Regions from separate parts of the Nonomuraea sp. B19D2 genome, predicted to be linked through region 1. Evidence: riboswitches for the same ligand, from Rfam matches in the RefSeq annotation. Region 1 holds a riboswitch; the other holds the start of a gene.
What was found. A riboswitch is a leader RNA that binds a small molecule or an ion and turns the genes downstream of it on or off. The one in region 1 is predicted to bind glycine.

Region 1 (14,857 bases):
TTCCTGCACCGCGCGGTCGTCCACGACAACGTCTACCTCGGCCCCGCCGCCCACCTGCGCGGCTGCGTCATCGGCAAGAGCACCGACATCATGGCGGGCGCCCGCATCGAGGAGAACGCCGTCATCGGCGACGAATGCGTCATCGAGCCCGAGGCGTACGTCTCCAGCGGCGTCAGGGTCTACCCGTTCAAGACCATCGAGGCCGGCGCGGTCGTCAACACGAGCGTCATCTGGGAGTCGCGCGGCCAGCGCAACCTGTTCGGCCCCAGAGGGGTCAGCGGCCTGGTCAACGTCGAGATCACCGCCGAGCTCTGCGTCCGCCTGGCCAGCGCGTACGCCACCACCCTCAAGAAGGGCGAGTACGTCGTCACCTCCCGCGACTGCTCCCTGGCCGCCAGGGCGCTCAAGAGGGCCGTCATCGGCGCGCTCACCGCGGGCGCGATCAACGTCCTGGACCTCGAGGCCGCCCCGCTGCCCGTCGCCCGCTTCCACACGGCGCGCGAGTCGGTCGCGGGCGGCATCGCGCTGCGCACCACGCCGGGCGACCCGCAGAGCGTGGACATCGTGATCATGGATGGCCGCGGCGCCGACCTGCCGCCGGCCGCGCAGCGCAAGCTGGAGCGGGTCGTCTCCCGCCAGGAGTTCCGCCGCGCCTTCCCCGGCGAGATCGCCTCACTCGCCTACCCGGCCAGGGCCGTCGAGGACTACACCCACGAGCTGCTGCGCCACGTCGACGTGGGCGACGTCAGGGACATGAAGGTCGTCGTGGACTGCGCGGGCGGCACGTCCTCGCTGGTGCTGCCCACGCTGCTCGGCCGGGTCGGCGTCGAGGTGCTCACCGTCAACGCCCGCCTGGACGACGTCTCGCCCACCGAGACGCTGGCCGAGCGCCGCCGCGACCTGCAACGCCTGTCGGAGCTGGTCAGCTCGTCGCGGGCGGCGTTCGGCGTCCGGTTCGACCCGGTGGGGGAGCGCATCGCCCTGGTGGACGAGATGGGCCACCTCATCAACGAGGAACGCGCCCTGCTCGTCGTGCTCGACCTCGTCGCGGCCGAGCGCAGGGGCGGCCAGGTGGCGCTGCCGGTCACCACGACCAGGGTGGCCGAGCAGGTCTGCCGCTTCCACGGCGTGCAGGTGCAGTGGACCTCCACCGCGCTCGACGCCCTCACCTCGGCCGCCGCCGACGCCGACATGATCTTCGCCGCGGACGGGCGCGGCGGCTTCGTCGTGCCGGAGTTCAGCCCGGCCATCGACGGGCTGGCCGCGTTCATGCGCATGCTCGGCCTGGTGGCCCGCACCCGCCTGTCGCTCAGCCAGATCGACGCCAGGATCCCCGAGGTGAAGATGCTCAAGCGGACCGTGCCCACGCCGTGGGCGGCCAAGGGCGCCGTCATGCGCTCGGTCATCGAGGCGGCCGAGGCGGAGCACGAGGGCCGGCGCATCGACACCACCGACGGCGTGCGCGTGGCCCACGACGACGGGAGCTGGGTGCTGGTGCTGCCCGCCGCCGCCGAGCCCGTCACCGACCTGTGGGCCGAGGCGAACGACATGGACAGCGCCCAGGCCTTGCTCGAACGGTGGGCCCGCATCGTCGAGCAGGCCGCCGGTTGACCAGCAGTCGCAGACGGTGACGGAGGCCACTCGGATGACAGTTGCGTTACAGGGAACCCGGAACGCCACTTACAGGGTGCGCGGACAGTGCCGCAAGATCGTAATGTAGAAACGCGCGGCGGCATGGACCACGGGGCGGGGGCGACGGTAACTTTGTCTGCGTCCAAACCACAGTCCAGTGCCCCGCCTTGACCTTTGCCGCTGATCAGCGTATGTTGCGGCATTCGCAAACTTGAAAAAGCGAAGCGAGGCGCGCCCATGAGCACCGTCGCCGCGTCTTCGCGGTAGGAGGCCGAGCCGATCGATGCCGAGCGTCTACTGCACGCAGTGCGGGCACGCCAACCCCGAGGATGCCCGTTTCTGTTCCCGTTGTGGGTCACCGCTGACCAGACACGAGGTCTCCGGGGACACCACATCTACGATCTCCATCGCGGGAATCGAGGCGTACGAGGCTGAGACAGGCGACATGCTCCTGGCCGAGCGGGCGCTCGTCGAGCAGTTGCCGCCCGGCACGGCGTTGCTGACGGTGACCAGGGGCCCCAACCAGGGGAGCCGCTTCCGGCTGGACAAGGATCTCACCACGACCGGGCGCCATCCGGAGAGCGACATCTTCCTCGACGACATCACGGTCTCCCGCCGCCACGTCGAGTTCTACCGGCACCGCGGCGGCCAGTTCTCCGTGCGCGACGTGGGCAGCCTCAACGGCACCTACGTCAACAGGGAGCGCATCGAGGAGGTCCCCCTGCACTCCGGAGACGAGGTGCAGATCGGCAAGTTCCGCCTCGTCTTCCTGATGCGGACCAGCACCGGCGCATGAGCGAACGAAGCGGGCGACCGACAAGCACAGCCTCATGCGAGCGCATGGGGCCGCCGAGGGAGGCCGCATGAGCGCACAGGCGGCCCGCTCGCACATGAGCATCGGGGAGGTGCTCGCGCTGCTGCGCGGCGAGTTCCCCGATGTGACGATCTCCAAGATCCGGTTCTTGGAGGGTGAAGGGCTGATCGAGCCCGAGCGCAGCCCGTCCGGCTACCGCAAGTTCACCCACCTGCACGTGGAGCAGCTGCGCTTCATCCTGACCGAGCAGCGCGACCACTATCTGCCGCTGCGGGTGATCAAGGACAGGATGGCGGAGAGCTTCGGCCGCCCGCGCGCCGTGCAGGACAAGCAGGAGGTCCGGCTCAGCCGGGCCGAGCTGCTCGAGGCGGCGGGGATCGACGAGGAGACGCTCACCGAGCTGGAGGACTACGGGCTGCTCGCCCCGGTGGCCAGGCGCTACGACGAGGAGGCGCTCAACGTGGCCCGGAGCGTCGGCGCCCTGGCCCGCTTCGGTCTGCGCGCCCGCCACCTGCGCGCGGTCAAGGCGGCGGCCGAGCGCGAGTGCGGCCTGGTCGAGCAGACCGTCGCACCCATACTCAAACGGCGGGCTCCCGGCGCCATCGGGGAGGCCGATGAGGTCGCGAGGGAGCTTTCCGCACTGTTGCTCGATTTGCACGCATCCCTTGTGCGGTCGGGGATCCGGTCCGTCCTGGGGCGCTGAGACCCTGTCGAGCTGGGAGGCGGAGGCGCGGTCCATGCCCGCCGGGTGTTACGTTGAATTGCAGTAGCCAGTCAGCAGAAGCGACGAGCCAGATAACTGTGCCGGGTGACCGGTCAGGAATACGGAGCAGCCCGTGTTGCAGATGGAGGTCGTGGGCGTTCGAGTAGAAATGCCCACAAATCAGCCGATCGTCTTGCTCAAGGAGGCACACGGGGAGCGGTTCCTTCCTATATGGATTGGCATGACCGAGGCGACCGCCATCGCCCTGGCCCAAGCGGAGGAGCCCCCGCCGCGGCCGCTCACCCACGACCTCTTCCGAGACGTGCTGAGTGCTCTGGGCGTAGGCCTGCGAGCGGTCAACATCGTTGCCCTGCGCGACGGCATCTTCTTCGCCGACCTGGTGTTCTCCAACGGCGTGGAGGTGAGCGCGCGCCCGTCCGACTCGATCGCGCTCGCCCTGCGCACGGGAGCGCGCATCTTCGCCAGCGAGGAGGTCGTCCAGGAGGCCGGGGTGATCATCCCGGACGACCAGGAGGACGAGGTGGAGAAGTTCAGGGAGTTCCTTGACACGATCACTCCCGAAGACTTCGGCAGGGCGGGGTAGGTATTTCGGTGCATTTACGCTTCACGACGCGCCGAGCCGGATCGTTGACTGAGCATGGTCGCGGTCCTACGGTGCAAGTGAAACCCGTGGCCGCCCTTTACGAACCCCCAGATCAGGCCACGGGATGAGAGAAAGCCGGAGGTCCGCGTGGCGGTCAGCAGCGGCGAGGGAAAGACGGCCGGCCAGGAAGATCCGGTACGGCGCGAGAGCGCGCGGCAGCGTGCCGGGGAGCAGGGCCTGCTCTTCGACGAGCAGCCGGCGACGCTGCCGGCCGACATTGGATACCGCGGGCCGACGGCCTGCGCGGCGGCCGGCATCACCTACAGGCAGCTCGACTACTGGGCGCGCACGGGCCTCGTGGAGCCCACGATAAGAGCCGCGCAGGGCTCGGGCTCCCAGCGGCTCTACAGCTTCCGCGACATCCTGGTGCTCAAGGTCGTCAAGCGGCTCCTCGACACCGGGGTGTCGCTGCAGCAGATCCGCACGGCCGTGCAGCATCTGCGTGACCGCGGGGTGGCCGACCTCGCGCAGATCACGCTCATGAGCGACGGCGTCAGCGTCTACGAGTGCACCTCGGCCGACGAGGTGATCGACCTGCTCCAGGGCGGTCAGGGCGTGTTCGGCATCGCGCTCGGCCGGGTCTGGCGGGAGGTCGAGGGATCCCTCGCGGAGCTGCCGGGGGAAAGAGCGGCGGTCGAGGACACCGTCCCGGCCGACCACCCCGCTGACGAACTCGCCCGGCGCCGCCGCGCGCGACGCATAGGCTGAGCGCGAACCCCGCCGCCTGCGTGGGCCCCGAACGGGGCCCCTACGCGCGGGCCGACTAAACGTGCCCTGTCGTGGAAATTCGTCCGTAACGGATAGGGTTGTAATCTAGGACAGCAAGGCTGACGACCCCGTGCGGGAGAGTCTCTGGAGCCTGAGGGCTCCGGGGCGCCGAAGGAGCAACCCTCCCCGGAATCTCTCAGGCACCCCGTACCGCTCGGGCGAGGCAACTCTGGAAAGCAGGCGCACCCGCCAGGCGCGTCTCACCGACGGTGCAAGCCCCGTTCGCGGGGTGAAGCTCTCAGGTCGCGGTCCCGCCGCGCTGACAGAGGGGGAGATCCGGCACTCGCCCGCGCCCTGGCGCCGGTCTCCAAAGCCTCGGGAGGCACTTTCCATGACCGACCTGTCAGCTCCGCCGTTCTCGTCCAGACACATCGGCCCGTCGGAGTCCGAGCAGCAGCGCATGCTCGAGGCCGTGGGCTTCGAGTCCGTGGCGGACCTGGTGGCCGTGGCCGTTCCCGAGGCCATCAGGGCCAAGGACCGGCTCAAGCTGCCCGCCGCCATCGGCGAGGCCGAGGCCATCGCCGAGCTGCGCGCCCTGGCCGGGCGCAACCGCGTGCTCACCTCGATGATCGGCCTGGGCTACTATGACACGGTCACGCCCGCCGTCATCCGCCGCAGCCTGCTGGAGAACCCGGGCTGGTACACCGCCTACACCCCGTACCAGCCGGAGATCTCGCAGGGCCGCCTCGAGGCGCTGCTGAACTTCCAGACCGTCGTCTCCGACCTGACGGGCCTGCCCGTCGCGGGCGCCTCCCTCCTCGACGAGGGCACGGCCGCCGCCGAGGCGATGACGCTGGCCCGCCGCGCCGGCAAGTCCAAGAGCAACGTCTTCGTGGTGGACGCCGACGCGCTGCCGCAGACCAAGTCCGTGCTCGCCACCAGGGCCGAGCCCCTCGGCATCGAGCTGGTGGAGCACACCCTCGACGGCGAGCTGCCCGAGTGCTTCGGCGTGCTGGTGCAGTACCCGGGCGCGTCGGGCCGGCTGCGTGACTTCCGCGCAGTGGCCGCCGCCGCGCACGAGGCGGGCGCGCTCGTCGTGGCCGCCGCCGACCTGCTGGCCCTGACGATCGTGGCCGCGCCCGGCGAGCTGGGCGCCGACATCGCGATCGGGTCGTCGCAGCGGTTCGGGGTGCCGTTCGGGTTCGGCGGGCCGCACGCCGCGTACATGTCCGTACGCGAGGGCCTGCAGCGCCAGCTTCCCGGCCGCCTGGTGGGCGTGTCGGTGGACGCCGACGGCGACCCCGCGTACCGGCTCGCCCTGCAGACCCGTGAGCAGCACATCCGCCGCGAGAAGGCCACCAGCAACATCTGCACCGCGCAGGTCCTGCTCGCCGTCATCGCCGGCATGTACGCCGTCTACCACGGCCCCGAGGGGCTGCGCGGGATCGCCCGGCGGGTGCACCGGTACGCCGTGGCCCTGGCCGGCGGGCTGCGCGAGGCGGGGCTGGAGGTCGTGCACCGCGAGTTCTTCGACACCGTGCTCGTGCGCGTGCCAGGCCGGGCCGCCGCCGTGGTCGCCGCCGCCGCCGAGCAGGGCGTCAACCTCTGGCAGGCCGGCGACGACCACGTGTCCATCGCCTGCGACGAGAAGACCGGGGCCGCCGAGCTGACCAAGGTGTGGGCCGCGTTCGGGATCGAGCGCACCGATGCGGACAGCGCCGATGTGGACGGGGACGCCGACGCGCTGCCCGCCTCGCTGGTGCGCGAGTCGGCGTACCTGACCCACCCGGTCTTCCACAGCCACCGCTCCGAGACCGCGATGCTGCGCTACCTGCGCAAGCTGCAGGACAAGGACATCGCGCTCGACCGCTCGATGATCCCGCTCGGCTCCTGCACGATGAAGCTGAACGCGACCACCGAGATGGAGCCGGTCACCTGGCCCGAGTTCGCCGCGATCCACCCGTACGCGCCCGACGACCAGGCTGACGGCTACCGGGAGCTGATCGGCACGCTGGAGGGCTGGCTGGCCGAGGTGACCGGCTACGACGCCGTCTCCATCCAGCCGAACGCCGGCTCGCAGGGCGAGTTCGCCGGGCTGCTGGCCATCCGCGCCTACCACCGAGCCAATGGCCACGACGGGCGCGACGTCTGCCTCATCCCGTCCTCCGCCCACGGCACCAACGCGGCCAGCGCGATCATGGCGGGCATGCGGGTCGTGGTCGTGGCCTGCGACTCCGACGGCAACGTCGACCTGGCCGATCTCGACGCCAAGATCGAGAAGCACCGCGACCAGCTGGCCGCGATCATGGTGACGTACCCCTCGACGCACGGCGTGTACGAGGAGACGATCACTGAGGTCTGCGCCAAGGTGCACGACGCCGGCGGCCAGGTCTACGTGGACGGCGCCAACCTGAACGCGCTCGTCGGGCTGGCCAAGCCGGGCGAGTTCGGGGCGGACGTGTCCCACCTCAACCTGCACAAGACGTTCTGCATCCCGCACGGGGGCGGCGGTCCCGGCGTCGGGCCCGTCGCGGTACGCGGCCACCTGGCGCCCTACCTGCCCGGCCACCCGCTGCGCGACGGCTCGCCGGTGGGCCCCGTCTCGGCGGCGCCGTACGGGTCGGCGGGGATCCTGCCGATCTCCTGGGCGTACATCAGGATGATGGGCTCTGAGGGGCTCACGGCGGCCACCGAGCAGGCCATCCTGTCGGCGAACTACCTGGCCAGGCGGCTCGCCCCGCACTACCCCGTGCTCTACACGGGGCGCGGCGGGCTGGTGGCCCACGAGTGCATCGTCGACCTGCGGCAGATCACCAAGGAGACCGGGGTCACCGTGGACGACGTGGCCAAGCGGCTCATCGACTACGGCTTCCACGCGCCCACCATGTCCTTCCCTGTCGCCGGGACGCTGATGATCGAGCCGACCGAGAGCGAGGACCTCGGCGAGCTGGACCGGTTCGTGGACGCCATGATCGCCATCCGGGGTGAGATCTCCAAGGTGGCGTCCGGGGAGTACGACAGGACGGACAACCCGCTGCGCAACGCGCCGCACACGGCCGAGTCGGTCACCGCGGACGAGTGGCCGCACCCCTACTCGCGGACCGAGGCCGCCTATCCGGTGCCGTCGCTGCGGGACGGGAAGTACTGGGTGCCGGTGCGGCGGATCGACCAGGCGTACGGGGACCGGAACCTGGTGTGCTCGTGCCCGCCGCTGGAGGCGTACGAGGACTAGGAGCCAGGCGGCGGGGGTCCTCGTCGCTTCGCGTACGAGGACCAGGAGGCCCGCCGGGCAGTCCTTCCGCGTCAACTGAGCAGACATGATCGTCAGAAGTCGTTAGGCTCGGTGCGACCGTCGCCAGAAGGAGCTCTCTTGACGTCCTCAGAGCTGGAGACCCCGCCCCTCGACACCGCCCGCCGCCTGGCCGAGAGCGGCGATCTCGACGGCGCCGCCGCCATACTCGCCGAGCTGGTCGCCGATCCCGACGAGCCCGACAGGGCGCAGGCGGCCGTCGGGCTCGCCGTGGTGCTGGAGGAGCGCGGCGACGTGGCGGCCGCCAGGGCCGCCGCCAGGACCGCGCTGGCCACCGGACACCCCGAATACGCCGCGCAGGCCGCCTGCCACCTGGCTCAGGGGTTCGAACGGGAGGGCCGGGACGACCAGGCCAGGGCCGCCTGGCAGGCCGTCCTGGGGGTCGGTACGCCCGCGTATGTGCCGCTGGCCCACCTCGCGCTGGCCCGGCTGGCCGTGAGCTCGGACGACCCGGCCGAGGCCGAGAAGGAGCTGCACGCCGCCATGGAGGCCGGCGACCCGCACGTCGGCGCGCACGCCGCCCAGCAGCTGGCCGACCTGCTGCTGGAGCAGGGGGAGCCCGGGGCGGCGGCCGACCTGCTCATGGACGCCCTCGAGGTCGCGCCGGCCGAGGAGGTGCCGAGGCTGCGGGTCCAGCTCGGCATCGCGCATCTGGACCTGGCGTGCGCGGAGTTCGCGGAGAGCGTCGAGCACGGCGCGGATCCGCAGACCAGCGCCCTGGCCATCGAGCTCCTGGCCCGGACCCTGCCGCTGCGGGGGCGCGGCGACGACGCGGGGCGGGTGTGGTCGTACGGGCTTGAACACGAGGACGAGACCCTGGCCGCCGAGGTCCGCCTCCGCTACCACCGCGACGCCTGACCTACCCGGCCCGGGACCCCGCTGCCGCTCCGGAGGCGCGGAGACACGTCCTGGCCCAAGGTACGCGGCCGGGCTGCCCGGCGGACGCCCCGTCGTCTTCGCCGAGTGCCCGCAGGGGGTCAGTTGCGGCGCATGATGGCCCCGGCCGCGGCCACGTTGATGATCACGATCGCGATCCAGGCGATCGTCAGCCCCACCAGCCCCGCGTAGCCCGCCGCGATGGCCGTCAGCGGGATGCCGATTCCCATCGAGCCGAGCGCGATCGGAATCATCGCGCCGCCCGGAGTGCTCTTCTTGTGCGGCGTGCCGCCGTGGTGGTCCAGCTCGGCCCGCACGCGGGCGGAGATCGTGGCGTCGAGGCGCTCCACGAACGACTCGACGAGCGCTGCTTCGTACTCGGGACCGAGGTCGCGGCGCGCGTCCAGCGTGGCCCGCAGATCATCCCGGATAGGGCGCATGTCTGGCATGCGAGCAATCATTCACCGCGGACGGCACGCCGTCATCCGACCTGAGAGCTAACGTGCGATCCTCCCCAGGTACGGTGCTGGCATGGAGGTCATGACCCCGCGAGGGCCGGCGCTCGTCCAAATGGACGAGGCCACGGACCCGCGGCTGCTGCTGGTGCTGACCCACGGGTCGTCCGGGGGAGTGGACGCTCCCGACCTGCTGGCCGTACGTGATGCCGCGCTCAAGGCCGGGGCCGCGGTCGCCAGGGTGACGCAGGCGTTCAGGGTGGCGGGGGCGCGCGCGCCGGGCTCGGCGGCCAGGCAGGACGAGGCGTGGGAGATCGTCCTCAAGGAGTTGCGTACGCGCTGGCCCGGGCTGCCTGTCGTGCAGGGCGGGCGGAGCAACGGGGCGCGGGTGGCCTGCCGTACGGCCAGGGCGGTCGGCGCGGCCGCGGTGGTGGCGCTGGCTTTCCCGCTGCACCCACCGGGGAAGCCGGAACGCTCCAGGGCCGACGAGCTACGCGGCGCCGGGGTGGACGTGCTGGTGGTCAACGGGGACCGGGATCCGTTCGGGGTGCCGGACGCCGAGGACGCCGCACGCCTGGTGGTGCTGCCGGGGGAGGGGCATGACCTGAAAAAGGACCCCGCCCGGGTGGGCGAGGTCGTGGCGGAGTGGATCGTCCACTACGCGTAGTTCACGCGGCGCCGACGACGGGCCGGTGCGGTTCGATGGCGGCGCCGCTGGGAAGAAGCTCCCCGGTGTCCTCGAACAGGACAACGCCGTTGCAAAGCAGGCTCCACCCCTGCTCGGGGTGGCAGGCGAGAGTGCGTGCCTTCTCGCGGTCAGGCGCCTCGGCGTCCGGACAGGCCGGGTGGTGCGGGCACATCGGCGTGCCTCCGATATCTCGTGGGATGCTCCCGTTTGGGGGGTCGGGAGCCGGCTCGGGCAAGTTGTTCTGGCAAGTGTGCGACGTATGTCACATTCTCGGGCATAGCCCGTTGCGACCCGTTACGGGAGATTTGCCCGGTCATGTGACCTTCGACACAGCGTGCCTTATGCAGAATAACGGGCCAAGCGCGACACGCGCACTACGTTTGCAATCCCTTGAGCAGAGCGTCGAGTCCGCGCTCGAAATCCACATCGGCTCTTTCGTCACGCCTGACCCACTCGTCAACCTCGGGATCGGCCCAGCCTGACTGCTGAACCTCGACCGCCACGCTCCCGAAGACGAAGGCCCGCAGGGCGCGTACGGCCTCCGCCGCGTCGGGCAGGCCGCCGTCGGCGAGTTGCTCTGTCTGCTCGCTGATGGCGAGGGCTGTGGCGCCTTTGGGGGGCTTTGTCAGGGCCAGCGCGAGTACGCCAGGGTGCTCCCGCAGGAGCTCGCGCTCCGCCCTGCACCAGGCCTTGGCCGTCTCCTGCCAGGTCGGCCCCTGCTCGACGTGGACCGTGGTCACGTGCTCTGCCAGGGCGTCCATCAGCGCCTCCTTGCCCCTGGGCAGGTGGTGGTAGATGGCCATGGCCTCCACCTGCAGCGCGTCGCCCAGCCGGCGCATGGTGAGCCTGCGCAGGCCCTGGCTGTCGGCGATGTGGAGTGCGGCCTCGATGATGCGCTCGCGGGAGAGCGGGACGGGCGGTCTCTTGGCGGGCATGGAGATCATCTTACTTCGTAAAGCCCGCTGCGCCGGGCCGATTTCCCGCTGTGTCGCGCGACCGCGTACCCTTGGCGGTTGAACGAGTACCGGTTGTGTGAAGGGGCAGGGTCGATGGCGTTTTTCCGTCCGCGGGTGAGCCGTGAGGCCGAGGTTCGCTACCACGCGGACCAGGAGATCTCCAAGAGCTTCCCCGAGTTGCTCGACAAGGCCCGCCTGGCCGAGGAGACGCTGCGTGAGCTGCGGGCGGCCGCGGCCGACGAGATCGAGCTGCTGGCGGCCGGCCGGGAGTTCGACCGTGCGCTGACGGACGCGCTGCGGGCCGCCGAGGCGGGGCAGCGGGCCACGTTCGGGGTGAAGGCGTACGACAACCGGATCGCGCGCCGCAAGGCCAAGGCGACGCCTGCGGGGTCCATGTGGACCGCCGAGGTCGACCGGCTGCGCACGCTGCGCGAGGACAACCGGATGTGGGGGATCCCCCGCGTGCCCCGTCCGGTGCCCGCGACCCTCTGACCCTGAGTTTCACGCGAACCCCGCGGCCTGGCGGCGGCGGGGTTCTTCGCGCTTGTCGTGCGGGCCCGGCGCGACTGGGGCGACCGGCGGGCGCGGCGCAGGATCGTGGCACAGCGAAGCCCCGGCACATCCTCCCTCGTCGTGCCGGGGCTTGCCGGGTGTGTCAGCTGGCCCAGTCGAGCAGCGGGCGGGTGTTGCTCGGGTGGCGGAGCTTGGAGAGTGACTCCTTCTCCAACTGGCGGATCCGCTCCCGCGTCAGCCCCAGGTGCTTGCCGATCTCGTCCAGCGTGTGCGGCTTGCCGTCCACCAGGCCGAAGCGCAGGGCCATGATCTTCGACTCCCGGGGCGAGAGGTTGTCGAGCACGCCGCGCAGCTGGTCGCCCAGCAGCTGGCGGTCGACGATCTCCGAGGCCTCCGGCGAGTCCACGTCCTCGATGAGGTCGCCGATCGTGGTCTCCCCGTCCTCGCCGATCGTCGCGTTGAGCGAGATCGGCTGGCGGCTCGTCCGCAGCAACTCCTCGATCTGGTCCGGCGTCTTGTCGAGCTCGACGGCCAGCTCCTCGGGCGTGGGTTCGCGCCCCAGGCGCTGGTGCATGTCACGCTCGACGCGCGACAGCTTGGACAGCATCTCCAGAACGTGCACGGGCAGCCGGATCGTCCGGGCCGAGTCGGCGAAGCCGCGCTGGATGGCCTGCCTGATCCACCACATGGCGTACGTGGAGAACTTGAACCCCTTGGTGTAGTCGAACTTCTCCACGGCCCTGATCAGCCCCAGGTTGCCCTCCTGGACCACGTCCAGGAGCGACATGCCGCGGTCGGTGTACTTCTTGGCGACCGACACCACGAGCCGGAGGTTGGCCTCCAGCATGTGGTCCTTGGCCTGCTTGCCGTCCTCGACCACCAGAAGCAGGTTCTCCCGGAAGGCGGGGGACAGGTCGGGGTCCGTCTCCAGCTTGTACTCGGCGTACAGGCCCGCCTCGATCCGCCGGGCCAGCTCCACCTCTTGCGCGGCCGTGAGCAGGGTGCGGCGGCCGATGGACTTCAGGTAGGTGTGCACGGAGTCGCCCATGGCCGACTGCGTGTCGTCCAGGTCGATCTGCTCGCTCTCCAGCTCGGCTTCCTCGGCGCTCAGCGCGAGGTCCTCAGGGACGTCCTCCTCGTGCTCCGGCTTGGGCTCGGGCCGGGTCACCGCCCTGGCGGCGGCTTCTGTCGCGTTTTTTGCCCCGGTCGCCTTGCGGCCGGTAGTCTTTGCACGCGCAGGCTTCCTGGAGGTTTTCTTCGGGGCGGTCTTGCTGAGAGACGGCTCGTTCTCGGCGGCCAGGCTCACGCCGCTCTCTGAAAGCTCGCGCAGGATCGTGCGGCCTTCAGAGGGGCTGATACCGGCCTCCGCGAACGCGTCACGCAGCTCCGCCAGAGAAAGGTGACCCTGGGCTCGCCCTCGTTCAATGAGTTGGTCGAGAGTCGCAGGTGGGGTCGCTACGGCAGTTCTGGGCATGAGGACACCTCCTCCGTACGGAGTCGAAGCGATCAGGCAGGTTGTGGTGGGGCGGCTTCTGTCCGCACGGCGCACCAGTATCAATAACGCCAATCGCCGTCATTTGTTCCCGGGGGGATGAAAAAGGGGCGGATCGCCCAGAGGACTGAGCCGCCCCTCGCCCTGAGTCTTAGTCCCTGACCTCGATCTCTCCCGCCGTGACCTCGGGCATGGGCATCGGCTGGGCGTCCTGCATGCGCTGGTCCGTCCAGTAGTCGATGACGGTGCTCGGGTCGGGGTTGACATCGTGCGAGACCACGACGTCGTCATCGCTGGTCGTCGGGGACGGTGACGCCTTCTCCACCACGGCTCTGGTCTCCTTGGCGACCTGGTCGAGCTTGCCCGCCGAGGCGGCCGCCGCGATTGAGGCGCCACCGGCGACGATCACGCCGACGACGGCCGCGGATGCCCACATCTTGCGGGTCTGGTCCATGAAGGCTCCCTCCTTCTCGCCAATTTGACGCACCCGCAACTCATCAGGTTCCTGCCCGAAGCCGTACCAAATCGGTCTTGCCGTTCGGTAGCAGCGGGAGCTGGGGCACCAGGCGGAGATCGCGTGGGGCGGCGTGAGGGGGAAGCCTATCGCGGCAGTATGCCCGCAATTGGGAAAGCGCAGGGGGCGTGTCGGGGTTGGCGGGAACGACGACGGCGGTGACCAGCTCGCCCCACTCCGGGTCGGGTGTGCCGACCACGGCCACGTCGGCCACCTCGTGGTGGGTGGCGAGCACCGCGACCACCGCGGCGGCCACGACCTTCTCGCCGCCGGTGTTGATCACGTCATCGGCCCTGCCCAGCACGCGGAGCCGGCCGCCGGTCAGCTCGCCCAGGTCGGAGGTGCGGAACCAGCCGCCGTCGAACGGGCCTGTGTCATCATCCGGCTCGCCGAAGCGGTAGCCGGAGAACAGCACGGGCCCGGCGATCCTGATCAGGCCGTCCTCGCCGATCTTGAGATCTACATTGTAAAGGGGCTGGCCGTCGTACACGCAGCCGCCGCACGTCTCGCTCATCCCGTACGTCGTCACGACCCGGGCGCCGAGGTCGCGAGCCTGCTCCAGCAGGCCGGGGCGGGGAGCCGCGCCGCCGAGCAGGATCGTGCGGAACACCGACAGGTCCGCCCCCAGCTCGACCAGCCGGTGGAGCTGGGTGGGGACGAGGGAGACGTGGTCGGCCCCCGAGCGGAGGACCTCGTGCGGGTCGAACCCGGCGTGGACGATCGGCTCGCTGTCCGACAGCAGGGCGCGTACCAGGACCTGGAGGCCGGAGACGTGGGCGACGGGCAGGCAGCACAACCAGCGCTCGCCCTTGGCGGCCTCCAGGCGGCGCAGGGAGGCCGCGGCGGAGGCGCGCAGCGCGGTGGCCGAGAGCAGCACGCCCTTGGGCGCGCCGGTGCTGCCGCTGGTGGCGATCACGACCGCCACGTCGGCGGGGACGCCCGTGCCGTCGCTCTGGGGCACGCCGTTGACGTGGGTGGGCCGCAGCGCGGCGACGGCGGACTCGGACTGGCCGGGAGTCAGGGGGAGCACGGCCGGGCCCGCGCCCGACAACGCGTCGCGGACGGCCCTGAACAGGGCGGGGCCGGGAGGCTGCACAATGGCATGCAGCGGACGGTCCGGATGCGACGGGTTCCTCCACATGCTCGTAAGGTTAGTGGCGACAGGTCGGATCGAGGCGCAGGGAGGGTCGTGACGCGTTCTCCCGTGGTCTTCCGCATCCCCATGCGCACTCGATTCCGTGGGCAGACCGTCAGGGAAGGCGTGCTGCTGCACGGTCCCGCGGGGTGGGGGGAGTTCTCCCCGTTCCCGGAGTACGGCCCGCGCGAGTGCGCCCGTTGGCTGGCCTGCGCCCGCGAGGCGGCGTTCGAGGGGTGGCCCGAGCCGGTGCGCGACAGCGTCCCCGTCAACGCGACCGTGCCCGCCGTGGGGCCCGAGCAGGCGCACGAGATCGTCCGGCGGTCGGGGTGCGGCACGGCCAAGGTGAAGGTGGCCGAGCGCGGTCAGACGTTCGAGGACGACGTGGCCAGGGTGG
Region 2 (14,857 bases), on a different contig from region 1:
TCGATGGAGTCGACGTCCACCAGCTCGGGCTTCTCGCCGGAGAGGCCGAGCAGGACCGCCTTGTCGCTGCCGTGGCCCTTGCCGGTCAGGCCGAGCGAGCCGTACAGGATGGCCTCGACCCGCGCGACCTGCGAGAGCAGGCCGTCGTCGTGCAGGCCGCGGGCGAACTTGTGCGCGGCCGCCATCGGGCCTCCCGTGTGGGAGCTCGACGGGCCGATGCCGATCTTGAAGAGGTCGAAGACGCTGATCGCCATTGATGGGCGCCTCTCATGCAGGGCCGGGGCCCCAGCGAGGGGCCCCGGGAAAACGGATCAGGATTCGCCCGAGGTGAGCGCCGTGTACTCCTCGGCGGAGAGCACTTCTTCTGGCTCGCCTTCGACGCGCACCCGGAACATCCAGCCCTCGCCGTACGGGTCGCTGTTGACCAGGCTCGGGTCGTCCACGACGACCTGGTTCACCTCGACGATCTCACCGCCGACGGGGGTGTAGATCTCGTTCACCGACTTGGTGGACTCCACCTCGCCCACGGAGTCGCCCGCCTCGACGTTCGAGCCGACCTCGGGGAGCTGCACGTAGACGACGTCACCAAGGGATTCGGCGGCGAAGGCCGTGATGCCGACGGTCACAGTGATGCCGTCGTCGAGGCCCGCCACCCACTCGTGCTCCTTGGTGTAGCTCAGGTCGTCAGGGATGTTGCTCACTTGTTCCTCCTGTAGAAGGGCAGCTCTACCAGGTCCATAGGTTCTTGGCTGCCCCGGATGTCCACGGCCAGGCCTGATTCGACGCCGGTGTCCACGTAGGCCATCGCGATGGGCCTGCCCAGGGTCTGGGAGGGCGCACCGCTGGTGACCTCGCCGACGACGGCGCCGTCCCTGGTGACCGGGTAGCCGTGGCGCGGCACCCGGCGTCCCCGCGCGACCAGGCCGACGAGACGGCGTCGCGGCGTGTCGTCCTTGACCGCCTCGAGCGCCGACCTGCCGACGAAGTCGCCCGGCTTGTCGAATTTCACCACTCTGCCCAGCCCCGCGTCGAACGGGGTCAGTTCGGCGCTGAGTTCGTTGCCGTACAACGGCATGCCGGCCTCGAGCCGGAGCGTGTCGCGGCTGGACAGGCCGGCGGGCTTGAGCCCGTACGGCTCGCCCGCCGCCATGAGCGCGTGCCAGAGCGGCACCGCGTCCTGGTTGGCGACGAACAGCTCGAACCCGTCCTCGCCGGTGTAGCCGGTGCGGGCGATGAGCGCCTGCCGCCCGTCCACCAGCCCGGGCAGGCCCGCGTAGTACTTGAGCCCGTCGAGGTCGGCGTCGGTGAGCGTGGCGAGGATCTCCTGGGACCGAGGCCCCTGTACGGCGATCAGCGCGTACTGGTCCGAGCGATCCTCGACCACCACGTCGTACGCCTTCGTACGCTCTATCAGCTCATTACCGACTTTTTCGTAGTTCGAGGCGTTTGCTACGACCATGAACTCTCCGTCCCCCAGCCGGTAGACGATGAGGTCGTCGAGCACTCCGCCGCGCTCGTTGACGATCATGGTGTACCTGGCCCGCCCGGGCGTCAGTGCCGACAGGTGGCCGACCAGCGCGTAGTCGAGGGCCTCGCCCGCCTGCGGCCCGGTCAGGAAGATCTCGCCCATGTGCGAGAGGTCGAACAGCCCGGCCGCCTGCCGAACGGCGTTGTGCTCCGCGGACTCGCTCCCGTACCGGAGCGGCATGAGCCACCCCGCGAAGTCGGTGAGCGTGGCGCCGAGGCTCTGGTGAACGTCTCGTAGCGGTGTTGGTCGGGACATTTGTCGCACCTCTGGACAGGATTGGATGCCAGCATCCTCCCCCTCTGTCATCGATGCCTGAGAGCTTCGCCCGAGTTTTGCCGGACTTTCACCTTCGGCGAGGCCCCCAAAGGCCTGCTTTCCAGAGGTCACCTCAGCCGCGCGGTCCTTTGCCTTGAGAGGTTTGCGGGGAGGGCTTGCTCCTTCAGGGACCCTGACCGGCTGTCAGGGTGCTCTCCCGCGCGGTTTTGCCGGTGATGTCCGTCAGCCTAGTGCTGTGATGGGGGTGTTGTCGCGTTCAGGCCGCTGATGGACTCCTCAAGTGAATGGCGGCTTTCCGCCCGGTCGCCATGGGTCCTGCGGTCAGCAGGCGGCGATGAGGGCCTCGAAGAGCGCGCAGTCCTCGGCGGCCTCCGGGTGCCACTGCACGGCCACGGCGAAGGGCGCCGAGTCCAGCTCGACCGCCTCGATCGTGCCGTCGCCGGCGGTGGCGCCGACCGTGAGCCCGGGCGCGAGGCGGTCGATGGCCTGGTGGTGGTAGTGGGGGACCGTCACGGGGTCGGCGCCCAGCGCCTTGGCCACGCGGGTGCCGGGCATGGCGGTGACGGGCATGGGACCGAAGCGGCCGGGGGCGGGGGAGTGGCCCGCGTGCCCGACCACGTCGGGGAGGTGCTGGTGGAGGCTGCCCCCGAGGGCGACGTTGAGCACCTGGAGCCCGCGGCAGATGCCCAGGTACGGCAGGCCCGCGTCGAGGGCCGCACTGATCACGGCAAACTCCGACTCATCACGAAATTTCCGGATATAGCCGGTGTGCTCCCCGGGCGACTCACCGTACCTCGCCGGGTCGATGTCCCCGCCACCGGCCAGGATGAGTCCGTCCAGGCGCTCCAGGACCCGCGCGGGCTCGCCGGCGGGCGGCAGCACGACCGGCTGCCCGCCGGCGCGTACGACCTGCTCCACGTACATGTACGGCAGGAGCGCCACGGTCATGTCCGCCCAGACCGTGAAGTTCGCCGGCTCGACGTACGACGTGATGCCGATGACGGGACGCTGCACGATGATCCCCCAGAGCTAGAGCGGCGTGACGTAGGCGCCGGAGATGCCGCCGTCCACCAGGAACTCACTACCCGTGATGAACGACGCGTCGTCACTGGCCAGGAACGCCACCGCCGCCGCGATCTCCGACGCCTCGGCGAAGCGCCCCAGGGGAACGTGCACCAGCCGCCGCTGTGCCCGCTCCGGGTCCTTGGCGAACAGCTCCTGCAGCAGCGGCGTGTTCACCGGTCCTGGGCACAGCGCGTTCACCCTGATGCCCTCCCTGGCGAACTGCACGCCCAGCTCGCGCGTCATCGCGAGCACCCCGCCCTTGGACGCCGTGTACGAGATCTGCGAGGTCGCCGAGCCCATGACGGCCACGAAGGACGCGGTGTTGATGATCGAACCCTTGCCCTGGCGCCGCATGTACGGGATGACGTGCTTGCAGCAGAGGTAGACGCTGGTCAGGTTGACCTCCTGGACCCGGCGCCAGGCGTCGATGCCGGTCTCCAGGATGGAGTCGTCATCGGGGGGCGAGATGCCCGCGTTGTTGAAGGCGATGTCCACGCTGCCGTAGGTGTCGTGGGCCGTACTGAACATCCGGACGACGTCGTCCTCGCTGGTCACGTCGGCCTTGACGAAGAGGCCGCCGACCTCGTTCGCCGCCTTGACGCCCGCCTCCTCGTCGACGTCCACGCAGACGACCCTGGCGCCCTCCGCGGCGAACCTGCGCGCGGTGGCCAGCCCGATGCCGCTGCCCGCGCCCGTGATGACGGCGACCCGATCCTGCAAACGCTGCACTTGATTCACTCCCAGGAAATGAAGACGTTCTTGGTCTCGGTGAACGCCGCCAGGGCGTCGGGGCCGAGTTCCCTGCCGAGTCCGGACTGCTTGAAGCCGCCGAACGGGGTCCAGTAGCGGACCGACGAATGCGAGTTGACCGACAGGTTGCCCGCCTCCACCGCCCGGGCCACGCGCAGCGCCCGCCCGACGTCGCGGGTCCAGATGGAGCCGCTCAGGCCGTAGGGGGTGTCGTTCGCGATCCGTACGGCCTCGGCCTCGTCCTGGAAGCGCACCACGGACACGACCGGCCCGAAGATCTCCTCGGTGAACGCCCGGTCCGTCACGTCGGGCGTCAGCACGGTCGGCGGGAACCAGTAGCCCTTGCCGTCGGGGCAGGATCCCTGCAGGTAGGGGGTGCCCTGGACGAAGCCGCGCACGCGGTCGAGGTGCTCGGCGCTGATCAGCGGGCCCATCTCGGTGCTCTCGTCGAGCGGGTCGCCGACCTTGACGCCCTGTACGGCCGTCGCGAGGCGCTCCATGAACTCGTCGTACACCTCGGCCTGGACGAGCAGCCGGGACCGGGCACAGCAGTCCTGGCCGGAGTTGTCGAAAACGGCATAGGGCGCGGTTTTCGCCGCCTTCTCGAGATCGGCGTCTGCGAAGACGATATTTGCGGATTTGCCGCCCAGCTCCAGCGTGACCCGCTTGACGTGCCGCGCCGCCTTGGCGGCTATCTCCTTGCCCACCTCGGTGGAGCCGGTGAACACGATCTTCGCCACGCCGGGATGCTCCACCAGGCGGGCCCCCGCGACCTCCCCTGCCCCAGGCAGAACCTGGAGCACCCCCTCGGGGAGGCCCGCGGCGAGGGCCAGCTCTGCCAGCCTCAGCGCGGTCAGCGGGGTCCACTCGGCCGGCTTGACGATCATCGTGTTGCCGGCCGCGAGCGCTGGGGCCATGCCCCACGCCATGATCATCATAGGGAAGTTCCACGGCACGATGACCCCGACGACGCCCAGCGGCTCCTGGAACGTGATGTCCACGCCGCCGGCCACGGGGATCTGCCTGCCGTGGTCGCGCTCCGGGGCGCCGGCGTAGAAGTGCAGCACGTCACGCACGTTGCCGGCCGCCCAGCGGGCGTTGCCGATCGGGTGCCCGGCGTTGGCCAGCTCCAGCCGCGCCAGCTCCTCGCCGTGCTCGTCGACCAGGTCCGCGAACCTGCGCAGCAGCCGCGCCCGGTCGCCGGGCGACACCTCGCGCCAGCTCCCGTACGCCTTCCTGGCACGCTCCACAGCCCGGTCGACCTCGGCGGCGTCGGCCAGCTCGACGTCGGCGACGACATCCTCCGTCGCCGGATTAACGATCTTCATGCGCCCCATTCACATCCGCTCGAAACCACGGAACAGCTCCCAATCCGTCACCGCCGCGTCGAACGCGGCCAGCTCCACCCGCGCGTTGTTCGCGTAGTGCTCGACCACGTCCTCGCCGAACGTCTCGCGCGCCAGCTTCGACCCCTCGAACAGCGCCAGCGCGTCACGCAGCGTGTGGGGGACGGTCTCGGCGCCGGCGTCGTAGGCGTTGCCCTCGTACGCGCTCTCCAGCGGCAGCTCGTTGTCGATGCCGTGCAGCCCGGCCGCGATCAGCGCGGACACCGCGAGGTACGGGTTGACATCGCCCCCCGGCACCCGGTTCTCCACGCGCAGCGACAGTCCGTGGCCGACGAGCCGGAGCGAGCAGGTGCGGTTGTCCACGCCCCACTTGACGGCCGTGGGCGCGAAGCTGCCGGGAACGTAGCGCTTGTAGGAGTTGATGTTGGGGGCGTACAGGAGGGTGAGCTCGCGCAGGCAGGCGAGCTGCCCGGCGATGAAGCGGGCGCCGAGCGGGGAGAGCCCGTGCGGCCCATCGCCCGCCATCACCGGATCCCCTTCGCTGCTGCGCAGCGAGATGTGGATGTGGCAGGAATTGCCCTCGCGCTGGTTGGGCTTGGCCATGAAGGTGATCGACTTGCCCTCCTGGGCGGCGATCTCCTTGGCGCCGTTCTTGTAGATGACGTGGTGGTCGCAGGTCCTGAGCGCCTCGTCGTAGCGGAAGGCGATCTCGTGCTGGCCCAGGTTGCATTCGCCCTTGGCGGACTCGACGTACAGGCCGGCGCCTTCCATGCTCCGCCTGATCCGCCTGAGCAGCGGCTCGATGCGGGCGGTGCCGAGCAGAGAGTAGTCCACGTTGTAGAGATTGGCCGGCGACATGTCCCGGTAGCCGCGTTTCCACGCGTCCTCGTAGCTGTCCTCGTAAACGCAGAACTCCAGCTCGGTGCCCACGTACGCGGCCAGCCCGCGCTCGGCGAGGCGGGCGAGCTGCCTGCGCAGGATCTGCCGGGGCGAGGCGGTCACGTCGCCGCCGCTCTCCCAGGCCAGATCCGCCATCAGCATCGCGGTCCCCTCGTGCCACGGCACCCTGCGCAACGTCGCGAGGTCCGGCTTCATCACGAAGTCGCCGTAGCCCCGCTCCCAGGACGACATCGAGTATCCGGAGACGGTGTTCATGTCCACGTCCACGGCCAGCAGGTAGTTGCACCCCTCCGAGCCGTGGTGCAGCACCTCTTCGAGAAAATAGCGGGCGGACAGTCTCTTGCCCTGCAGCCTGCCCTGCATGTCGGCGATCGCGAGGAGGACGGTGTCGATGCGCCCGGCCGCCACCTCGTCGCGCAGCTCGCTGACGGAAAGGAACCCGGTGCTCGACCCCTCGTTCACGCTGTCCCGCTCCGATCTGGGCTGAGGCGCTCTCCCGCTGATTGGGCTAGTGTTAGACCATTGAGGTGTATAGCGGGATCTCTTGTCAAGACCTGAGGACACGTTGGACGAGTCGGCGCGTTTGATGACGGTGTTACGGCCGGTGCGGGCCGGCAACGCCTTCGAGGAGACCGTGGAACGGCTGCTCCAGGCGATCAAGCTGGGCGTGGTCCCGCCCGGCGACAAGCTGCCGCCGGAGCGCGAGCTGGCCGTCCAGCTCGGCATCAGCAGGGTCACCTTGCGCGAGGCCATCCGCGCGCTGTCGGACGCCGGCTATCTCGACGTGCGCCGGGGGCGCTACGGCGGGGCGTTCGTCACGTACAAGCCGGACCCGGGCGATCTGCAGCAGGTCGTGGCCGAGATGGGCACGGACGACGTGTCGGACGCGCTCACGTTCCGCCTGGCGGTGGAGTGCGGGGCGGCGCAGGTGCTGGCCGCGTCCGGCCTCACGCCGGAGAAGGAGGACGTGCTCCGCCGCCGGTTGTCGGATCTGAACGAGGCCCCGATCGAGGACTACCGCCGCCTCGACACGGCCTTCCACCTGTCCATCGCCGAGCTGACCGGCTCGACCCTGCTCGCCACGGCGTGCGCCGACGCCCGCTCGCGGGTCAGCGACCTGCTGAACGCCATCCCGATGCTCCAGGTCAACCTGGACCACGCCGCCGTGCAGCACCAGGCCATCGTGGACGCCATCCTCTCCGGCGACCCCGACGCGGCCCGCCGGGCGGTGAGCGAGCACCTGGAGGGCACGGCAGCTCTTTTGCGGGCATTCCTGTCCTGAGGCATGGAAGGGGCGGACGGCTCGTACCATCTCTTTTAGAGTCATGGGCAACTGGTTTCAGCAGAGCATTGTCACCACAGGACGGCTGCCGCTGTTCTGTTACTTCGTCACGCTCATCGTGGCGTTCATCGCCACCCGCATCAACGTCCGCCTGATCAGGAAGAAGGTCGGCTGGTTCCGCAACGTGAACGTGGGCGAGATGCACATCCACCACGTCGTGTTCGGCGTCGTACTGATGCTGGTGGGCGGCGTCTCCGGGCTCATCGTCTCCTCCGCCTCGCAGGCCGGCTACGCCGCCGCGGCCTGCATCTTCGGCATCGGGTCCGCGCTCGTGCTGGACGAGTTCGCGCTGATCCTGCACCTGCACGACGTGTACTGGGAGGAGGAGGGGCGCACCTCGGTGGACGCGGTCTTCATCGCCGTCGCCGTCACCGGCCTGCTCCTCATCGGCCTGCGCCCGCTGACCTGGGACTACGGCACGCCGGTCAACCCTGCCGCGCTGATCGTGGCCAACCTCGTGCTGGCCGTCATCACCCTGCTCAAGGGCAAGATCTGGACGGGGATGGCGGGCCTGTTCGTCCCGCCCATGCTGCTGGTGGGCGCGGTACGGCTGGCGCGCCCCGGCTCGCCGTGGGCCCACTGGTTCTTCGCCAAGCGGTCACCGCGCAAGATGGCCAAGGCCATACGCCGCGAGGAGCGCTGGCGGCGGCCGGTGATCAAGGTCAAGATCGCCTTCCAGGAGTTCCTCTCCGGGCGTCACGATCTGCCTTCCACTCGGCGCGGCCGTCGGCATACTTGAGTCATGGCGCTTCCTTCGATCTATGAGGGGCTCGAGGAGAAGGTCCCCGACTCGCTGGCCGACCTGCACGGGCCGGCCGGCGGTGTGGTCGCTCTGCCGCCGCACCTGGCGTGGTCGGGGCTGACGGAGTTCGACCTGTCCAAGCCCGGGATCCGGATGGAGATGTACCGCACCGTGATCACCACCGGTCGGCGGGTCGATTACGAGACGTATCTGAACGCAGACCTCCTCGTCGATGACTGGCCAGTGCTGAGGAGAGGGCTTGGACCCGGCTACCGTCACGTCTGGGAGAAGAAGCTCTCGCTGCCGCGGGAGAGTGGCGCCTGATGCACTTTCCGCCCTTCCAGGAGCGGTTGCTTCATGCCGTGTCGCCCGTCTGCGAGCGCTACGGTCTGGTGCTCGCGGGCGGTTATGCGATCAAGGCTCACGGCTTCACCGACCGGCCGAGCAAGGACCTTGACTTCGCAACCGCCATGGAGCTGCCGCTGCCCGACGTGGCCAACGTGCTCGGGCTGGATGACGCGGTCGGGTTGAAGATGCGCGCCGTGCACGAGCGAAGCCTCGCCCGCGACATCATCGACGTCGCCGCCGTGGCCCATCTGTACTCCTATCGGGCGCTCGAGCAACTCGCCGCCATGCACCATGAATTCTTCTCGGTGTATGACCTGCTCGCGCGGCTGGAGTTCGTCGACCTCATGGACGACGAGGCATTCGAGGCCTATGGCGTGGGCGAGGAGCGGATCAAGGAAATCCGTCGGTTCGCGCAGGGATGGGTGGACGACATCAAGTGGCGCCGGGCGGACGACGGCGATGTCGACTACGACGCCGACGACCTGCCCGACATCGACTGATCGCCGTCGATCAGCGGCGTGAGCAGCGGGCGTTTGGCGGTGCGGCCGTCGCCGGAGGAACGGCCGCGGAGGCGGCGGCCGATCCAGGGGCCGGCGAAGGCGGCGAGCCAGCGCACCTCCCCCGACGCGGCACGCAAGGCGCCCGGGGCGGGCAGGGGCGGCAGGGGCGTCGTCCACGCGTCGTCGCTGCCGGGCAGGCCGAGAGCGTGCGCGACGCCGGCGGCGAAGCGGGCGTGGCCGGTCGGGCTCGCGTGCAGCCGGTCGACGCTCCACATGCGGGCGTCCACGGTGAAGTCGAGCGGGAACGTGTCCACCAGCGTGACCCCGGGACGGGTGGCGGCCTCGCGGATGCGGGCGTTGAAGTCGAGCAGCCTGGGCCGGAGCGGGCGGGCCAGCGGAGCGAGCCGGAAGATGTCGGGGAAGGTCATGGTGACCACGTGCGCGCCCGCGGCGGTCAGCTGGGCGATCATGTCCGCCACGATGTCGGCGACCTTGGCGGCGTCGAAGCCGGGCCGGATGATGTCGTTCATGCCTGCCATGACCGTGACCAAGTCGGGACGCAGGGCCAGGGCGGCGGGCAGTTGCTCGGCCCGGATCTGGGCCGCCTGGCGGCCGCGGACCGCGAGGTTGGCGTAGCACAGGTCGGGGTTGGCGTGGGCCAGGTGCTCGGCGAGCCGGTCGGCCCAGCCGCGGTGGCCGATGATGTCGTCGCCGTCCCCGAGGCCCTCGGTCTGGCTGTCGCCGATCGCGACGAAACGGGCATACGTCATGAGTTCGTCCTCTGTGTGTGGGCTGCTCGCTCGGTCAGGGTTCGGGCGGTCTCCAGGCACCAGTCGCGCATCTCGCGCTCCAGGCGGCAGCCCGCCAGGCAGGAGAGGTACGGGCCCACGTGCTCGCCCTGGCGCAGGAACGTCTCCTCGTCCTGGTCGCCGCGCATGCGTAGGAGGGTCTGCTCGAAGAAGGCGAGCTTGACGGCGGCCTCCTCGGCCCGCTCCCGGAGTTGCTCGATCACGGGCCCCGGGTCGACGTGGTCCACGGCATGCACTTTGACGGCGAGGTCGTCGCGGATGAGCAGGGGCTTGGGCGGGGTCGCGGCGAACAGCGCCAGCTCGGCGGCCCCGGCCTCGGTGACCGTGAACACCCGCTTGTTGGGACGGCCCTTCTGGACGACCTCCCGGCCCGCGATCAACCCGTGGGCCTCCAGCTTGGTCAGCTCTGCGTAGAGCTGCTGAGGGGCGGCGTACCAGAAGTTGGAGACGCCGACGTCGAAGATCTTGGTGAGCTGGTAGCCGCTGTACTCGCCGCCGAGCAGGGCCGCCAGCATGGCATGCCTCAGAGCCATGGATAGTCATGTCCATGAGTAGTCATGGACATGACTATAACCGGAGCGGGCTTACCGGGGCTAGAGGGTGGCCACCGAGCGGAGGGCCAGGCCCGCGCCGAGCAGTACCACCATCGCGGCCGTGCCCACCGGGGCGAGGCCCGAGAGCCTGGCGGCCAGGCGGCGGCCCGCCGCGGCGCGTCGCTCCAGGCGGTCCACGAGCTTGACCAGGAGCAGGCCGGTGACGGTGAGGGTGGCGGCCATGCCGACGCCGTAGGCGGTCACCAGCGCCACCCCGAACCAGGTGCGGCCGAGCGCGATGGCCCCGAGGAGGACGACGAGGGCCGAGGGGCTGGGGACGAGGCCGCCCGCGACGCCGAGGCCCACCAGGGGTGCCCGCTTTGTCGCGCGCTCTCCCTCCTCGTTCTCGCTCCCGCTCCCGTGCCCGTGCCCGTGCCCGTGCCCGTGCCCGTGCCCGTGCCCGTGGCCGTGGCCGTGCCCGTGCCCGTGCCCGTGCCCGTGCCCGTGCCCGTGCCCGTGCCCGTGCCCGTGCCCGTGCCCGTGCCCGTGGCCGTGCCCGTGCCCGTGGCTGGGGCGGCGGGCGTTCAGGAGGAGGCGGAGGCCGATGGCGGCGATCAGGGTGCCGCTGGCCACGCCCAGCCAGGCCAGCACCGACTCGCCCGCCAGCGCAGTGAACACGCTCAGCAGCAGCCCCACCACCAGCACCCCGACCGTGTGCGTGGCCGTCACCGTCGCGCCCACCACGAGCGCGTCGCGCGGGCGACCGCGCCGCCCGGCCAGGTACGCGGCCATGACGGTCTTGCCGTGCCCGGGGATCAGCGCGTGCCCGGCCCCCAGGACCACGGCCAGCCCGACCGCCAGCAGCCCGAGCGGGACCGTCAGCGAGTCGGAGCCGATCAGGCCCGTGAACATCCGGTCCAAGGCGGCCAGGGCGTCACCTATCGGGCCGCCGATCCCGCCCGGCACCGTGCCGCCGCCGGGAGCGCCGGAGGCGGGCAGGCTCGGGCCGGTGGCGACGGTCAGCGTGGCGGTGCGCTGGTCGAGCGGGTTCGCCAGCAGGTCGTTGGGGTACGCGTACAGCTCCCTGCTGACGCTCACGGAAGGCACCGAGGAGCGGACCAGCCGCACCCCGTCGCCCACGGCGGTGATCTCGCGCCAGCCGATCCTGTCCTGCTCGAACCCGTCCGTGAACTCCATGGCCCCCGCGGCGCGGACTTCGGCCACGAGCCGGCAGGACAGGCGGCTGGTCTGGAGGCCCCCTTGGCCGGGGGCGTACGCGAAGGAGGAGCCGGCCACCCGCCACGGCACCGCCCCGCCCGCCACCTCGAGCCGCTGGGCGGAGGCCAGAGCGGCACAGCGGCGAGCCGCATACGAGCCGTCCACCTGGGGTCTGGCCTGCAGCGTCGGCAACTCGGCCAGGTCCACGACGGCGAGGTTGCGCACCTCGGAGGGAGAGATGCGCAGGCCGTTGTAGTGGTTGACGGTGAAGTTGCCCAGCGGGTGGAGCGTCACGGGAGCGGCGGCCTGGGCGGCCCCGGTGCCGAACAGGGTGCCGAGCAGGAGGCTCGCGCAGAGGGACAGCAGGCCGAGCCGGAGCAGTCTCATGAGAACCTCGCCAATGCGGGAAGCGTCGGGTCGAAGCCGGCGTCCACCGTGACGGACCGGCCGAGCGCCTGCTCGATCTTGGCGCGGTGATATGTCAGCAGCGGGTTCCGCCAGCCGGTGGCGGTGGCCTTCTTCGCGTACGGCAGCGCCTCGGCCGGTTTGCCCGCCTTGAACAGGGCCCAGGCAAGGGCGTCGGCGGCGACGAGGTTCGGGTTGCGCGCGTACTCGGCCCTGGCGTGCTTGACGGCCAGCGCCGGGTCCCCGTGGTCGGCCTCGAACTCGGCCCAGGTCAGGTCGTCGCGCACGCCCGCCGCCTGGAACAGCTTGCGCTGCGCCTTGAGCAGCGTCCAGTCAGGGGTCTGGCCCGCCTTGAGCCGGGTCTCGCCCTGCTCGATCAGGTACTGGGGGAGAGGCAGGCGTTCGACGACCGTGTCGTACAGGGCCAGCGCCTCCGCCAGGCGGCCGGCCAGCGCGGCGGTCCTGGCCTGGCCCGCGAGGGCCGACGGGTAGGCGGGGTAGACCTGCAGGGCCTTGGCGTACCGGTCGGCCGCCGTGGTGAGATCGCCGGAGTGGAGCGCCAGCTCGCCCTGGTAGTAGCGGGCGTAGGCGACGTCGGCGGGCGACCAGGCGTCGCTCTCCGCCAGCTCCAGGTATTTGCGGGCCCCCGCCAGGTCGCCGCGGAGCTCGGCCGCGTACGAGGCGCGGGCGAACGCCGCCACTCCGGGACGCAGGCCCATCATCTCCTCCACCGCTCGTTGCGCCCCGCGCAGGTCCCCGAGCTGCGTCTTCGCGTCGGCCAGCACGCCGTAGGCCGCGGCGCCGTACGGGTTGGCGCGGATGGCGCACTCGGCCAGCCGCACCGCGTCGGCGAACTCGTGGCGGCCCGCGGCGAGCGCCGCCTGGCCGGTGAGCACCGCGTCGTCGCCCGCCCTCAGCTTGGCGGCCGTGGCGATCGCGCCTTCGGCCTTGGTGTAGTACGACGGGTCGCCGGTGATCCTGGCCTGGTCGACGTACTGGGAGGCGAGCTCGGCCCAGCCGCGGTAGTCGCCCGGCAGGCGCTTGAGCCGCTCCTGCAGCGTCTCGGTGAACGGCTCGGCCTGCGCCACCGGCTGCTCCGATGGCGCCGCCGAGAACGAGAAGATCGTGAAGGCCATGGCCCCGAGGAGGGCCAGTCCGGCGAATACGGCGAGGGAACGCATGTCCAAGGCTCCAGTGCTGAGGGACCTCGAGGGGTGACAGCCGGCCGGCCGTGACGGGGACCCGGCCGGCCGGCCTCATATCGGCGGCAGACGGTGGGAGAGGGGTCTGCCGCCGGAGGGCGGACCGGCCTGCTTGGAGAGGGAGCAGGCCGGTCAGGGAGTTAGCGCTGGTTCACCGCGACGTTGCTGGGCAGCGGGATGTACGGGAACGACTGGAGGAAGGGCTTGTCGTTCTTGTCCACCTTGTCCGTCAGCCCGGGCACGAGCTTGCCGGTCAGCGCGGCGCCGGCCACGGCCTGCAGCTCGATGTCCACGACGTCGTCGGCGAGTCGGCGGCCGTTCGGGAACCCCTGCAGGTCACCGGCCAGCACGCCGAGGCGGTTCGGGTCCTTCGCCGGCGGGATCGCCATGTTCAGCCGCAGCATCTCGGCGGGGCGCAGCTTGCCCGCGTCCTTGTTGAGCACCTGCGAGTTCAGGTCGGCCTTGATGGGGCCGTTCTGCTTGGCGATGCCGGTCAGGAAGATCTCGACCAGGTCGGCACGCGGGGTCGCGGGGGCCTTGATGCCGTAGATGGCCTCGAGCAGCCTGGCCACCTCGGGGTCGGTGACCCGCTTGACCAGCGGCGCCACGTCGGCGTCCTGCTCCGGGGACAGGGCGTTGAAGGCGTCCTTGAGCCCGGCGGGCGAGACGACCTCGTTCACCAGCGGGTTGCACAGGCGCGAGACCTGGACGTACCTGCTGCCGTTGAACTTGTCCGTCGTCGAGCAGATGCCGATCACCGGGTTGCGCTTGACGTCGCCCTTGAGTGCCAGCTCCTTGGCGGGCACCTGGATGGCCACGGTGTTGACGTTGTAGCCCTTGGCGGTGTCCTGGCCGACCTCGGCCAGGTTGCCCCCGTAGAGCAGGTCGAACACGCGCAGGTCCAGGAAGAACGCCTCGTCCGACTGGCCGGCGAACACCTTGCCGCCGCCGGGCAGACTCTTGATGGACTGGGCGCGCAGGGTGCCGTAGTCGGGCATGGAGGCCGGGCCGACGTTGCTCGGCGCGGCGATGGCGTCGCTGACCAGGGTCCTGCTGCCGGCGGGAGTGATCTTCTTGAGCGTGTAGCGCTGGCGGAAGAGCAGGTTCGGGTCGTCGAGCGAGGTGACGGGGCCGTTGTTGTACAGGAACGTGGTGGTGCCGCGCTTGTCCTCGTTGCGGAACGTCCACTCGTAGGTGATGTCGGGCCTGGCGTCGCCGTCGTTGTCGATCTTTATGTTGTAACGGGACTTCGTGGCGAACGGGTAGAAGTTCGGGCCGCCGTTGGGCTCCTCGAACGGGATCCAGTTCGCCAGCAAGGTCACCGTGTCGGCCTTGTCGGGGCTCACGAACGCGTACACGTCCGTGTTGTCGTGCTGCGGGTCGCCCGCGATCATCGGGGCCTCGCGGTGCGAGGAAGCGGTGCCGGAGTCGGTACGGAGCACGGCCAACGACGACGCTGCGACCGCTGCGGCGAGGCCAAGTCCGACTAGAGCGCGCCGGTTGATCCGGAGCTCCATTTTCGGTCCTTTCGAAGGGCTGATCGGTCGTACGAGGTTCCGGCCGGGTTCCTCGACGCCCTATTCGTCTGGGTGTCGCCTCCGGATGTCGTCTCCTCCTCAGGAATGAGGGGTCAACCAAAGTTGACATACTTAGGTCGTCAATTTAGGTTGACCCTGTCTGCGGGGTGCGGATCGTGCCGCCTCGTTCGTTGGAGAAAGTCGGGATATGTCGCGAGAGGAGATGCAGTGGTCAAGGAGTTGCTCGCCTACATCCGCCCGCACCGGAAGGTCCTGTTCCTGGGCGGGCTGCTGGGCCTGATCGGCTCGGCCGCGGGGCTCTCGATGCCGTTGCTGGCCAAGTACGTCGTGGACGCGTTCGGCGAGGCGGGATCGA

Region 2: it holds a riboswitch for glycine, as region 1 does, so the genes downstream of both, gcvT (glycine cleavage system aminomethyltransferase GcvT) here and gcvP (aminomethyl-transferring glycine dehydrogenase) in region 1, are expected to answer to the same signal.

The regions. Positions count from the first base shown of each region.
Region 1 is NZ_JBEFAK010000031.1:42,172-57,028, reverse strand. It holds gene ABN273_RS40360 (sugar phosphate nucleotidyltransferase) at 1-1,611, shown strand, start outside; gene ABN273_RS40355 (double zinc ribbon and FHA domain-containing protein) at 1,916-2,428, shown strand; gene ftsR (transcriptional regulator FtsR) at 2,496-3,149, shown strand; gene ABN273_RS40345 (bifunctional nuclease family protein) at 3,283-3,753, shown strand; gene ABN273_RS40340 (MerR family transcriptional regulator) at 3,901-4,521, shown strand; glycine riboswitch at 4,645-4,744, shown strand; glycine riboswitch at 4,745-4,857, shown strand; gene gcvP (aminomethyl-transferring glycine dehydrogenase) at 4,913-7,753, shown strand; gene ABN273_RS40330 (tetratricopeptide repeat protein) at 7,892-8,689, shown strand; gene ABN273_RS40325 (hypothetical protein) at 8,809-9,147, opposite strand; gene ABN273_RS40320 (alpha/beta hydrolase family protein) at 9,239-9,829, shown strand; gene ABN273_RS40315 (DUF5999 family protein) at 9,831-10,022, opposite strand; gene ABN273_RS40310 (TetR/AcrR family transcriptional regulator C-terminal domain-containing protein) at 10,225-10,785, opposite strand; gene ABN273_RS40305 (hypothetical protein) at 10,900-11,298, shown strand; gene ABN273_RS40300 (RNA polymerase sigma factor) at 11,462-12,793, opposite strand; gene ABN273_RS40295 (hypothetical protein) at 12,963-13,265, opposite strand; gene ABN273_RS40290 (AMP-binding protein) at 13,309-14,466, opposite strand; gene ABN273_RS40285 (o-succinylbenzoate synthase) at 14,548-14,857, shown strand, end outside.
Region 2 is NZ_JBEFAK010000010.1:23,408-38,264, reverse strand. It holds gene ABN273_RS19930 (L-serine ammonia-lyase) at 1-254, opposite strand, end outside; gene gcvH (glycine cleavage system protein GcvH) at 312-701, opposite strand; gene gcvT (glycine cleavage system aminomethyltransferase GcvT) at 698-1,783, opposite strand; glycine riboswitch at 1,818-1,915, opposite strand; glycine riboswitch at 1,916-2,013, opposite strand; gene ABN273_RS19915 (gamma-glutamyl-gamma-aminobutyrate hydrolase family protein) at 2,126-2,818, opposite strand; gene ABN273_RS19910 (3-oxoacyl-ACP reductase) at 2,834-3,598, opposite strand; gene ABN273_RS19905 (aldehyde dehydrogenase family protein) at 3,604-4,947, opposite strand; gene ABN273_RS19900 (glutamine synthetase family protein) at 4,957-6,327, opposite strand; gene ABN273_RS19895 (FadR/GntR family transcriptional regulator) at 6,452-7,147, shown strand; gene ABN273_RS19890 (hypothetical protein) at 7,191-7,946, shown strand; gene ABN273_RS19885 (hypothetical protein) at 7,950-8,273, shown strand; gene ABN273_RS19880 (hypothetical protein) at 8,273-8,797, shown strand; gene ABN273_RS19875 (SGNH/GDSL hydrolase family protein) at 8,764-9,567, opposite strand; gene ABN273_RS19870 (PadR family transcriptional regulator) at 9,564-10,139, opposite strand; gene ABN273_RS19865 (nickel/cobalt transporter) at 10,200-11,744, opposite strand; gene ABN273_RS19860 (tetratricopeptide repeat protein) at 11,741-12,943, opposite strand; gene ABN273_RS19855 (DUF4331 domain-containing protein) at 13,105-14,481, opposite strand; gene ABN273_RS19850 (ABC transporter ATP-binding protein) at 14,710-14,857, shown strand, end outside.